2 regions of the Bradyrhizobium sp. CCBAU 11361 genome follow, and region 2 is predicted to be linked to the other one. Evidence: riboswitches for the same ligand, from Rfam matches in the RefSeq annotation. Region 2 holds a riboswitch; the other holds the start of a gene.
The links. A riboswitch is a leader RNA that binds a small molecule or an ion and turns the genes downstream of it on or off. The one in region 2 is predicted to bind S-adenosylmethionine.
Positions count from the first base shown of each region.

Region 1: linked by a shared signal. The riboswitch ahead of metX (homoserine O-acetyltransferase MetX) and the one ahead of XI08_RS44555 (O-succinylhomoserine sulfhydrylase) in region 2 are both predicted to bind S-adenosylmethionine.

Region 1 covers NZ_LBJZ01000199.1:106,619-111,034, forward strand. The annotation lists gene XI08_RS42040 (pyridoxal phosphate-dependent aminotransferase) at 1-446, opposite strand, end outside; gene XI08_RS42045 (chorismate mutase) at 479-1,327, opposite strand; SAM riboswitch at 1,531-1,610, shown strand; gene metX (homoserine O-acetyltransferase MetX) at 1,704-2,906, shown strand; gene metW (methionine biosynthesis protein MetW) at 2,921-3,583, shown strand; gene XI08_RS42060 (alpha/beta fold hydrolase) at 3,699-4,416, opposite strand, start outside.
Region 2 covers NZ_LBJZ01000200.1:208,353-212,768, reverse strand. The annotation lists gene XI08_RS44560 (SGNH/GDSL hydrolase family protein) at 1-519, shown strand, start outside; gene XI08_RS44555 (O-succinylhomoserine sulfhydrylase) at 667-1,854, opposite strand; SAM riboswitch at 1,929-2,008, opposite strand; gene XI08_RS44550 (2'-deoxycytidine 5'-triphosphate deaminase) at 2,089-3,225, shown strand; gene XI08_RS44545 (hypothetical protein) at 3,550-4,416, shown strand, end outside.

The DNA of each region.
Region 1 (4,416 bases), on a different contig from region 2:
GGCGTCACAGCCTTGAGGATGGCGTCGACGTTGCAGGTGAAGTTGGTCTCCTGTGCGATCACGTTCCTGGCGCCGACCGCCATGGTCGCGATCGGGTAGACCAGGAAGCCGTGCGTGGTCGAGATCGCCTCGTCGCCCTGGCCGAGATAGGTGTGGGCGAGCAGGTTGAGGATCTCGTCCGAGCCGGCGCCGCAGATGATGCGGTTGGGGTCGAGGCCGAAGCTGCGGCCGATGGCTTCGCGCAGCACCCGCGAGGTGCCTTCCGGATAGTCTTCCAGATGATCCGCCACGTTCTTGAAGGCCGCGATCGCCTTGGGCGAGGGACCGAACGGCGTCTCGTTGGCCGAGAGCTTGAACACCTTGCGGCCCGGCTCCGGCACCGGGCTCTTGCCGGGCGTGTAAGGCGCAATATCGAGAATGCCGGGGTTCGGCACGGGGCGGGACATCTTCAACTCCGGAATGGCAGGCGGCTCGTGACTTACGATTTCGGCCCGGTCGGGGGCACCGTATAGCGCGTTGCGTGGCTGCCGACGAGGGCCGTGGAGCGCACCGAGGCCCCCGCCTCGATCAGGGCAGCCTTGATCTTGTCGATGCTGCTCGCGCTCGTGACCGAGACCAGCAGCGCCGCGCCGTCGAAGGCGGTATCGGGCACCGCCACGATGTCGGCGAGCGGCGACAGCGCCCGCGCGATCTCGGCATTCCACCCGGAGACACGCACGCTGAAGGTCTCCACCTCCGTCACCAGGGCGCTGTCGGCGACGCGCGAGATCGCGAACACGGGCAGCGCGGCCGGATGGTCGGCGCGTTCGACGAAAGGCATCCGCGCGATGATCTTCGGTGCGCCTTCGGCTTCCAGCTCCAGCCACCACGGGGTGCGGCTGGAAGTCGCCGAGACCAGCGCCAGATCGCCCTTGGATTTCGCCACCGCCTCGACCGCCGCCTGCGCGCTGAAATGCGCGACGTAAGGCACGGTGAAGCCGAAATGGAATCGCACGGAATCGCGCATCGCGGGCTCGCTCACCGAGATGTCGGCATGCACCGCGAACGGTGCCTGCACGTAAGTGAACGTCGCGATGATGACGCGCCAGATGCTCTCGACCGTGTCGAGCGGCAGGATGCCGCGATGGCGCTCCACGATCCGCCGCATCATGTCGGCCTCGCGCGCCGGCCGGAACGCCGAGCCGACCTCCTGGGTCTGCTTCACCTGGATCAGGCGGTCGATGATGTCGCCGCGCTGCATCAGGAGGCGATGCATGCCCTCGTCGATCGCGTCGATCTCCTTGCGCAATTCCTGCAACGATGGTGGCGCGGGCGGACGTTGGGACATATCTGGCAAGTGCTGTTGAGAGGCGTTCCAATGCGGGTCCATCAGGTCGGATCCGCTGCGGTCGATGTCTTGATTAGGCAGTCGGAGCGGCGAAAGCAAAGAGAAATGCAAAGGGAAATTGGGCCTTTTCGGCTGACGCGACGGGGACGAATTTGGTCAATCCGGACCGTATCTTGACGAAAACCGTCCAAGCCGCTAGGTTTTGCCTGTTCCGTGGTCATTTGAGCCGGCCGGCTTGCAGCCACGTTAAAAAACTCGCTAAACAGGCCGGGGACGCTTTCGATCCCGGCCGAACCTATCGTTCAGGCCGGGTTTTTTATGGCCTGATGTCAGTCGCGATCTGAAGTCCGATCGCAAACGAGGTCGATGGTCAGAGATGGTTGGCGTCACGTCGATTCCCAGTCCCGCGATCAGTGCCGATGAACGGTCGCATGAGGTGGATCATCCGAGTTCGCTCGTCGCGCATTTCGGCGCCGATCAGCCGTTGTCGCTCGACTGCGGGGTCGATCTTTCGCCGTTCCAGATCGCCTACCAGACCTATGGCGAGCTCAACGCGGACCGCTCCAACGCGATCCTGATCTGCCATGCGCTGACCGGCGACCAGCATGTCGCCAATGTGCACCCCGTCACCGGCAAGCCCGGTTGGTGGGAAACATTGGTCGGTGCGGGCCGTCCGCTCGATCCGAGCCAATACTTCATCATCTGCGCCAATGTGATCGGTGGCTGCATGGGCTCGACCGGGCCGGCCTCGATCAATCCCGCGACCGGAAAGGTGTGGGGCCTGGATTTCCCGGTCATCACCATCCCCGACATGGTTCGCGCGCAGGCGATGCTGATCGACCGGCTGGGCATCGACACGCTGTTCGCGGTGGTCGGCGGCTCGATGGGCGGCATGCAAGTGCTGCAATGGACGGCGGCCTACCCCAAGCGCGTGTATTCCGCGCTGGCGATTGCCTGCTCGACGCGGCACTCGGCGCAGAACATCGCTTTCCACGAGCTCGGCCGCCAGGCCGTGATGGCCGATCCCGACTGGCACAATGGCGGCTATGCCGATCACGGCATCCATCCGCATCGTGGCCTCGCGGTGGCGCGGATGGCTGCGCACATCACCTATCTCTCCGACGCCGCGCTGCATCGCAAGTTCGGCCGGCGCATGCAGGATCGCGAGCTGCCGACCTTCTCGTTCGACGCCGACTTCCAGGTCGAGTCCTATCTGCGCTACCAGGGCTCGTCCTTCGTCGAGCGCTTCGATGCCAACTCCTATCTCTATCTGACGCGCGCGATGGACTATTTCGACATCGCCGGCGACCATGGCGGCGTGCTGGCGAAGGCGTTCACCGGAATCAAGACACGCTTCTGCGTGGTCTCCTTCACCAGCGACTGGCTGTTTCCGACCTCGGAATCGCGCGCGCTGGTGCATGCGCTGAATGCGTCGAGCGCGCGGGTGTCGTTTGCCGAGATCGAGACCGATCGCGGCCATGACGCCTTCCTGCTCGACGTGCCCGAATTCTTCGACATCGCCCGCGCCTTCCTGGAATCGGCAGGCAAGGCGCGCGGACTCAACGGCAAGAATAGCTAACAAGGGTAGTTAGGATGTCAGCGCAGGAAGTGCTGCCGTTGGGCGGCCTTGACTCGGAACGATCAGGTCATTTTCGCGCCGACCATCTGCTCGTCGCCGAAATGGTCAAGCCGGGCTCGAAGGTGCTCGATGTCGGCTGCGGCGACGGCGACCTGCTCCAGCTTCTGGAGACCCGCGGCATCGACGGCCGCGGCATCGAATTGTCGCGCGAGGGCGTCAACCGCTGCGTCGCCAAGGGCCTCGCGGTGGTGCAGGGCGACGCCGACACCGACCTCGTCAACTATCCCGATGATGCCTTCGACTACGTGATCCTGTCGCAGACGCTCCAGGCGACGCGGCAGCCGCGCGTTGTGCTGGAGAATCTGCTGCGCATCGGTCGCCGCGCCATCGTGTCGTTCCCGAACTTCGGCTTCTGGAAGATGCGGCTCCAGCTCCTGATCGGCGGTCACATGCCGCGCACCGAGAACCTGCCGGCGACCTGGTACGACACCGCCAACATCCACTTCTGCACCATCAAGGATTTCGTGGAGCTCTGCGACGAGATCAACGTCAAGATGGAACGCTCCGTGGCACTCGATCTCTATGGCCGCCCGGTGCCGCTGAACCTGCCCTGGTGGGTGTGGAACATGTTCGGCGAGCAGGGGGTGTTTCTGCTGACGCGCGGGCAGGGCAAGTAGTTACTCGTCATTGCGAGGAGCCCTTGCGACGAAGCAATCTAGGCTATTTCCGCGGCGGTAGCCTGGATTGCTTCGCTGCGCTCGCAATGACGGAGTACTTGGTGACGCCTTCGTCTTAATGCGCCGCCACCGACCTCGGATCGCGCACTGGCCATCGTCCCGCTTCCACCAGCGTGACGAACCGCTCCACGGTCTCGTTGAACAGCGCGGGCTCCTCGAGATTGAGCACGTGCCCCGACTTCGGAAACATCGCAAGGCCTGCGGCCGGCAGATGCTTCTTCAAGAACAGGCTCGGCCCGACGCAGGGATCGTCCTCGTCGCCGCAGATGATCAGCGCCGGCGTTGCGACGCCCCTGATCGCGTCCGTCATGGTGTAGATCGAGGGACGGCCGCCCTGGAAGCCGCGCATCGTGCGCGCCGATCCCTTGGCATCGTGCCGCGCCAGCGCGGCGTAGAAATCGGCGTGGCCGCGCGGGTCCTTGACCAGGAACGGAATCCGGCTCGGCGCCTCGCGCGTGACTTTTGCCACCTCCGCGGAGCCGAGCGTCTCGAACTGCTCGGCGTTGGCGCGGCATTGCTCGCGCCAGGCGTCGAGATTCTCGATCTCCGAGCCGGAGCCGACGCCGGCGAGCGTCATCGACAGCGCACGCTGCGGCGCGTTCAGTCCGACCTGAAGCGATGAGTAGGCGCCCATCGAGAGCCCGACGAGATGCGCACGATCGATCCTGAGATGATCGAGCACCGCGAGCGCGTCGGTGTAGAAATGCGTGTAGGTGTAGACCTCGCCCTCAGGCACGTCCGACGGCGTGTAGCCGCGCGCCGAATAGGTGATG
Region 2 (4,416 bases):
ACCGTCATCAATGCCGGCGTCGGCGGCGAGGACGCGCCCGAGATGATGAAACGCCTCCAGAGGGAGGTGATCGACGTGCATCCGGATATGGTGATCTGGCAGGTCGGCACCAACGCCGTGCTGCGCAATCTCGATCCCGGCGACACCGCCAAGATGGTCGAGGACGGCATCTCGCGCATCCAGGCCGCCGGCGGCGCCGATATCGTGCTGGTCGATCCGCAATATTCGCCGGCCGTCAACCAGCGCAAGGAGAGCGCCGGCAAGATGGTGAAGCTGCTCGGCAAGGTCGCCGAGCTCCGTCACGTCGGCATCTTCCCGCGCTTCGAGGTGATGCGCGACTGGCACGAGAACCAATCGATCCCGGTCGAGAGCTTCGTCATCGCCGACGGCCTGCACATGAACGATTGGGGCTATGCCTGCTTCGCCCAGCTCCTCGGCGACGACATCATCCGCTCCGTCGGCCAGATCAAGCTCGGGGTCAACGTGCCCGGGGATGTGCGGGCGTACCGGCCGATGTAGGCTCGGTGTCGTAGGGTGGGTTAGGCGAAGCCGTAACCCACCATGCATCAACGATTGTGGAACGAAGTTGGTGGGTTACGCCGAGCAGATGTGCTTCGCGCATCTGCAGGGCTAACCCACCCTACGAGTGCGAGTGCTTGGCTCGCCTCACGCCTTCTCCAGCGCCGCCGTCAGATCCTCGATCAGATCGTCAGCATGCTCGAGCCCCGCGGAGAAGCGGATGAAGCCCTCGCTGATGCCGAGCGCGGCGCGGTCTTCCGGCTTCAGGCGCTGATGCGTCGTGGTTGCCGGATGCGTGACGAGGCTCTTGGCGTCGCCGAGATTGTTCGAGATCTTCGCGAGCTTGAGCTCGTTGAGCACGCGGAACGCGGCCGCCTTGCCGCCCTTGACCTCGAAGCCGACCAGCGTCGAGCCGCCGCGCATCTGCTTTTTCACCAGCGCTGCCTGCGGATGATCGGCGCGGCCGGGATAGATCAGCCGCGAGATTTTGGGATGGCTCGCCAGCACCTCGGCGACGCGGGTCGCGGTGTCGGTCTGCGCGCGCACGCGCACGGCCAGCGTCTCCAGGCCCTTGAGCAGAACCCAGGCGTTGAACGGCGAGATCGACGGCCCGGTCTGGCGCATGAAATTGTGGAGGTGCTCGGCGATGAAGGCTTCCGAGGACAGGATGATGCCGCCGAGGCAGCGGCCCTGGCCGTCGATGTGCTTGGTCGCGGAATAGACCACGACGTCGGCCCCCAACGCGAGCGGGCTCTGCCAGATCGGGGTTGCGAACACGTTGTCGACGACGAGCCGCGCGCCGCCCTTGTGCGCGATCTCGGCGATCCCGGGGATGTCGAGCACATCGAGCGTCGGATTGGTCGGGCTCTCCAGGAAGAACGTCTTGGTGTTCGGTCGCAAGGCCCGCTGCCACTGGTCGAGATCGAGGCCGTCGACCAGCGTGGTCTCGATGCCGTAGCGCGGCAACAGGTCCTGGATGACGTAGAGGCACGAGCCGAACAGCGCGCGGGAGGCGACCACGTGGTCGCCGGCCTTCAGCGGCGCCAGGATCGCGGTCGTCACCGCGGCCATGCCGGTCGCGGCCGAACGCGCCGCCTCGGCGCCCTCGAGCTCGATCATGCGGCGCTCGAACATCGCGATGGTGGGGTTGGAGTAGCGCGAATAGATGAAGCCGGGATCCTCGCCCTTGAACCGCGCCTCGCACTCCTCGGCGCTGTTGTAGACGTAGCCTTGCGTCAGGAACAGCGCCTCCGACGTCTCGCCAAATTGCGAGCGCAGGGTGCCGGAATGGACCAGACGGGTTTCGGGACGGTAAGCAGCAGGCGACTTCGACATAGGTACCTCCGACATGACCGTCTCGTCGAAAACGGTCACAAAAAAACCGGCCTGGATATATCCACGGGCCGGGATCACAGAGGTCCCCGGCCTGTTTAGCGACTTATTTAACGTGGCTGCAAGCCGGCCGGCTCAAATCACCACGGGATAAGTGATGCTCATATTCCGCAATGGCCTTTCCGTCAAGGCGTCCATCGGATAGCCGTAAAAGGCTAGTATTTCCCACATGTCCGGATGCGTTTGACCCCTGACGAGGACCCCCGGTTGAGTTTCACGATTGCCGCCGACGCCAATGGTATCCTGCCCGACCGCATGATCGCGGCGATGGCGGAGGGCGGCCTCATCCTGCCCGCCTACGACTTCGTCGAAAGCCAGATCCAGCCGGCGAGCCTCGATTTGCGTCTCGGCGACATCGCCTATCGCGTCCGCGCCAGCTTCCTGCCCGGTCCCGGCGCCACGGTGGCCGAGCGCATCGACGAGTTGAAGCTGCACGAGTTCAGCCTTGCCGACGGCGCGGTGCTGGAAACCAACTGCGTCTACATCGTGCCGCTGCTGGAAAGCCTCGCGCTGCCGCCGGAGATCGTCGCGGCCGCGAACCCGAAGAGCTCGACGGGCCGGCTCGACGTCTTCACCCGCGTGATCGCCGACGGCACCCGCCGCTTCGACATGATCGGCGCCGGATATCACGGTCCGCTCTATGCCGAGATCAGCCCGAAGACGTTTCCGGTGCTGGTGCGCGAGGGCTCGCGCCTGTCGCAGGTGCGCTTCAGAACCGGCGACGCCATCCTCAATGCCGATGAGCTCGATGCGCTGCATGCGTCCGAGCGCCTCGTCGACATCGACGATGCCGATCTGTCCGGCGGCGTCGCCGTCTCCGTCGATCTCTCCGGCGAGAAGGCCAGCGGCTTCGTCGGCTATCGCGCCAAGCGCCACACCGGCGTCGTCGATGTCGATCGCCGCTCCGGCTATTCCGTCGAGGACTTCTGGGAGCCGATCTCGGCCCGTCCCGACGGCAGCCTGATCCTCGATCCCGGCGAGTTCTACATCCTCGCCTCGAAAGAGGCCGTGCAGGTGCCGCCCGACTTTGCCGCTGAGATGGTGCCGTTCGATCCGCTGGTCGGCGAATTCCGCGTGCACTATGCCGGCTTTTTCGATCCCGGCTTCGGCTATGCCGGCGCCGGCGGGCTGGGATCGCGCGCCGTGCTGGAGGTGCGCTCGCGCGAAGTGCCGTTCATCCTCGAGCACGGCCAGATCGTCGGCCGCCTCGTCTACGAGAAGATGCTGGCTCGCCCCGACGCGATGTACGGCCAGCGCATCGGCTCGAACTACCAGGCGCAGGGATTGAAGCTGAGCAAGCATTTTCGGGTGTAGCGATATTCCGTAGCCCGGATGAGCGAAGCGACATCCGGGAACAGTGCTCCCGCATATCGCTTCGCTCATGCGGGCTACGATCCGAGCAAATTTGCACCTGCTGTCATTCCCCGCCAACGGGTCTCGCCTTCGGCGAGCCCGATGACAGGCTCCGGCGGGGAATCCAGTACGCCGCGGCCCATCGATTCAATCACAACCGCCTCTGGAATACTGGATCGCCCGGTCTTCGCCGGGCGATGACAGCGATGACAGCGAATGTGTGGCGTGTTGCGCCGCCCCAGCCGCGATGACACACTCCCGCAAAACAACAAGCCGGGAGCGAACATGACCGCCGCAGCCGACTCCGCGCAGGACGCCCAATGGAAACGCTGGCGCGCGGTCGCCGATCTCTATCACGCCTATTTCACCGGCCTCATCCTGACCGTGGTCACGCGGCGCGGTACGGCGGATGCAGCGGAGTTCGTCTTCCGCGTGTTCCGTCGCCAGCAGCAGGAGCGTTTCCTGCCGGGGCTTGAGAAGCTCGGCCTCAGCCATCTGCCGCCGGCGGTCGCGGCTGCTCAATATCACTATCTCTCCAACTGGATCGGCGGCGTACATGTCGAATACATGTATGAGAGCGACGTTAAGGCCTGGATCCGCTATCCGCCGCCGCGCTGGATCTGGAAGGGCACCGCGATCTGCGGCGTGCCGGGCGAGGTCTCTCGCGCGATGCTGCGCGGCTGGCACGCCAACAATGGTGTTGCGCTCGGGGATCTGCGCCTCGGCTTCGTCTGCACCAAGCAGAGCGTCGACGGCCAGGACGGGCTCGAAGGCTATTACCATCAATACGACCATCCGCTCGAGCTCGACCAGCGACTGGTGTTCGCGCGGCACCTCGAGGCGCCGCTGTTCAATGCTGCGACCGCGCCGGCGCTGCCGGTCGCGGGCTGGCCGAAGCCGCGGCTGGAAAAAGCCTATCGCAACTATGCGATGGAATATGTCCGCACCGCCGCGCCCGTGATGGTGCAGCTGTTCGGCCCGGAAGACGCCGGCTATCTGCTGCATCTCACCGGCAGGCTGATCGGGATGCAGTATTTCGACGAGGTCGCGGCGGCGCTCGCGATGAGCCGCGGCGGCGCGAGGGAATTCGCATCGTTCCTGAACGCGTTGTTCGCCGCGCAGGATGATGCCGCCGAGACGGCGCAGTCGGAA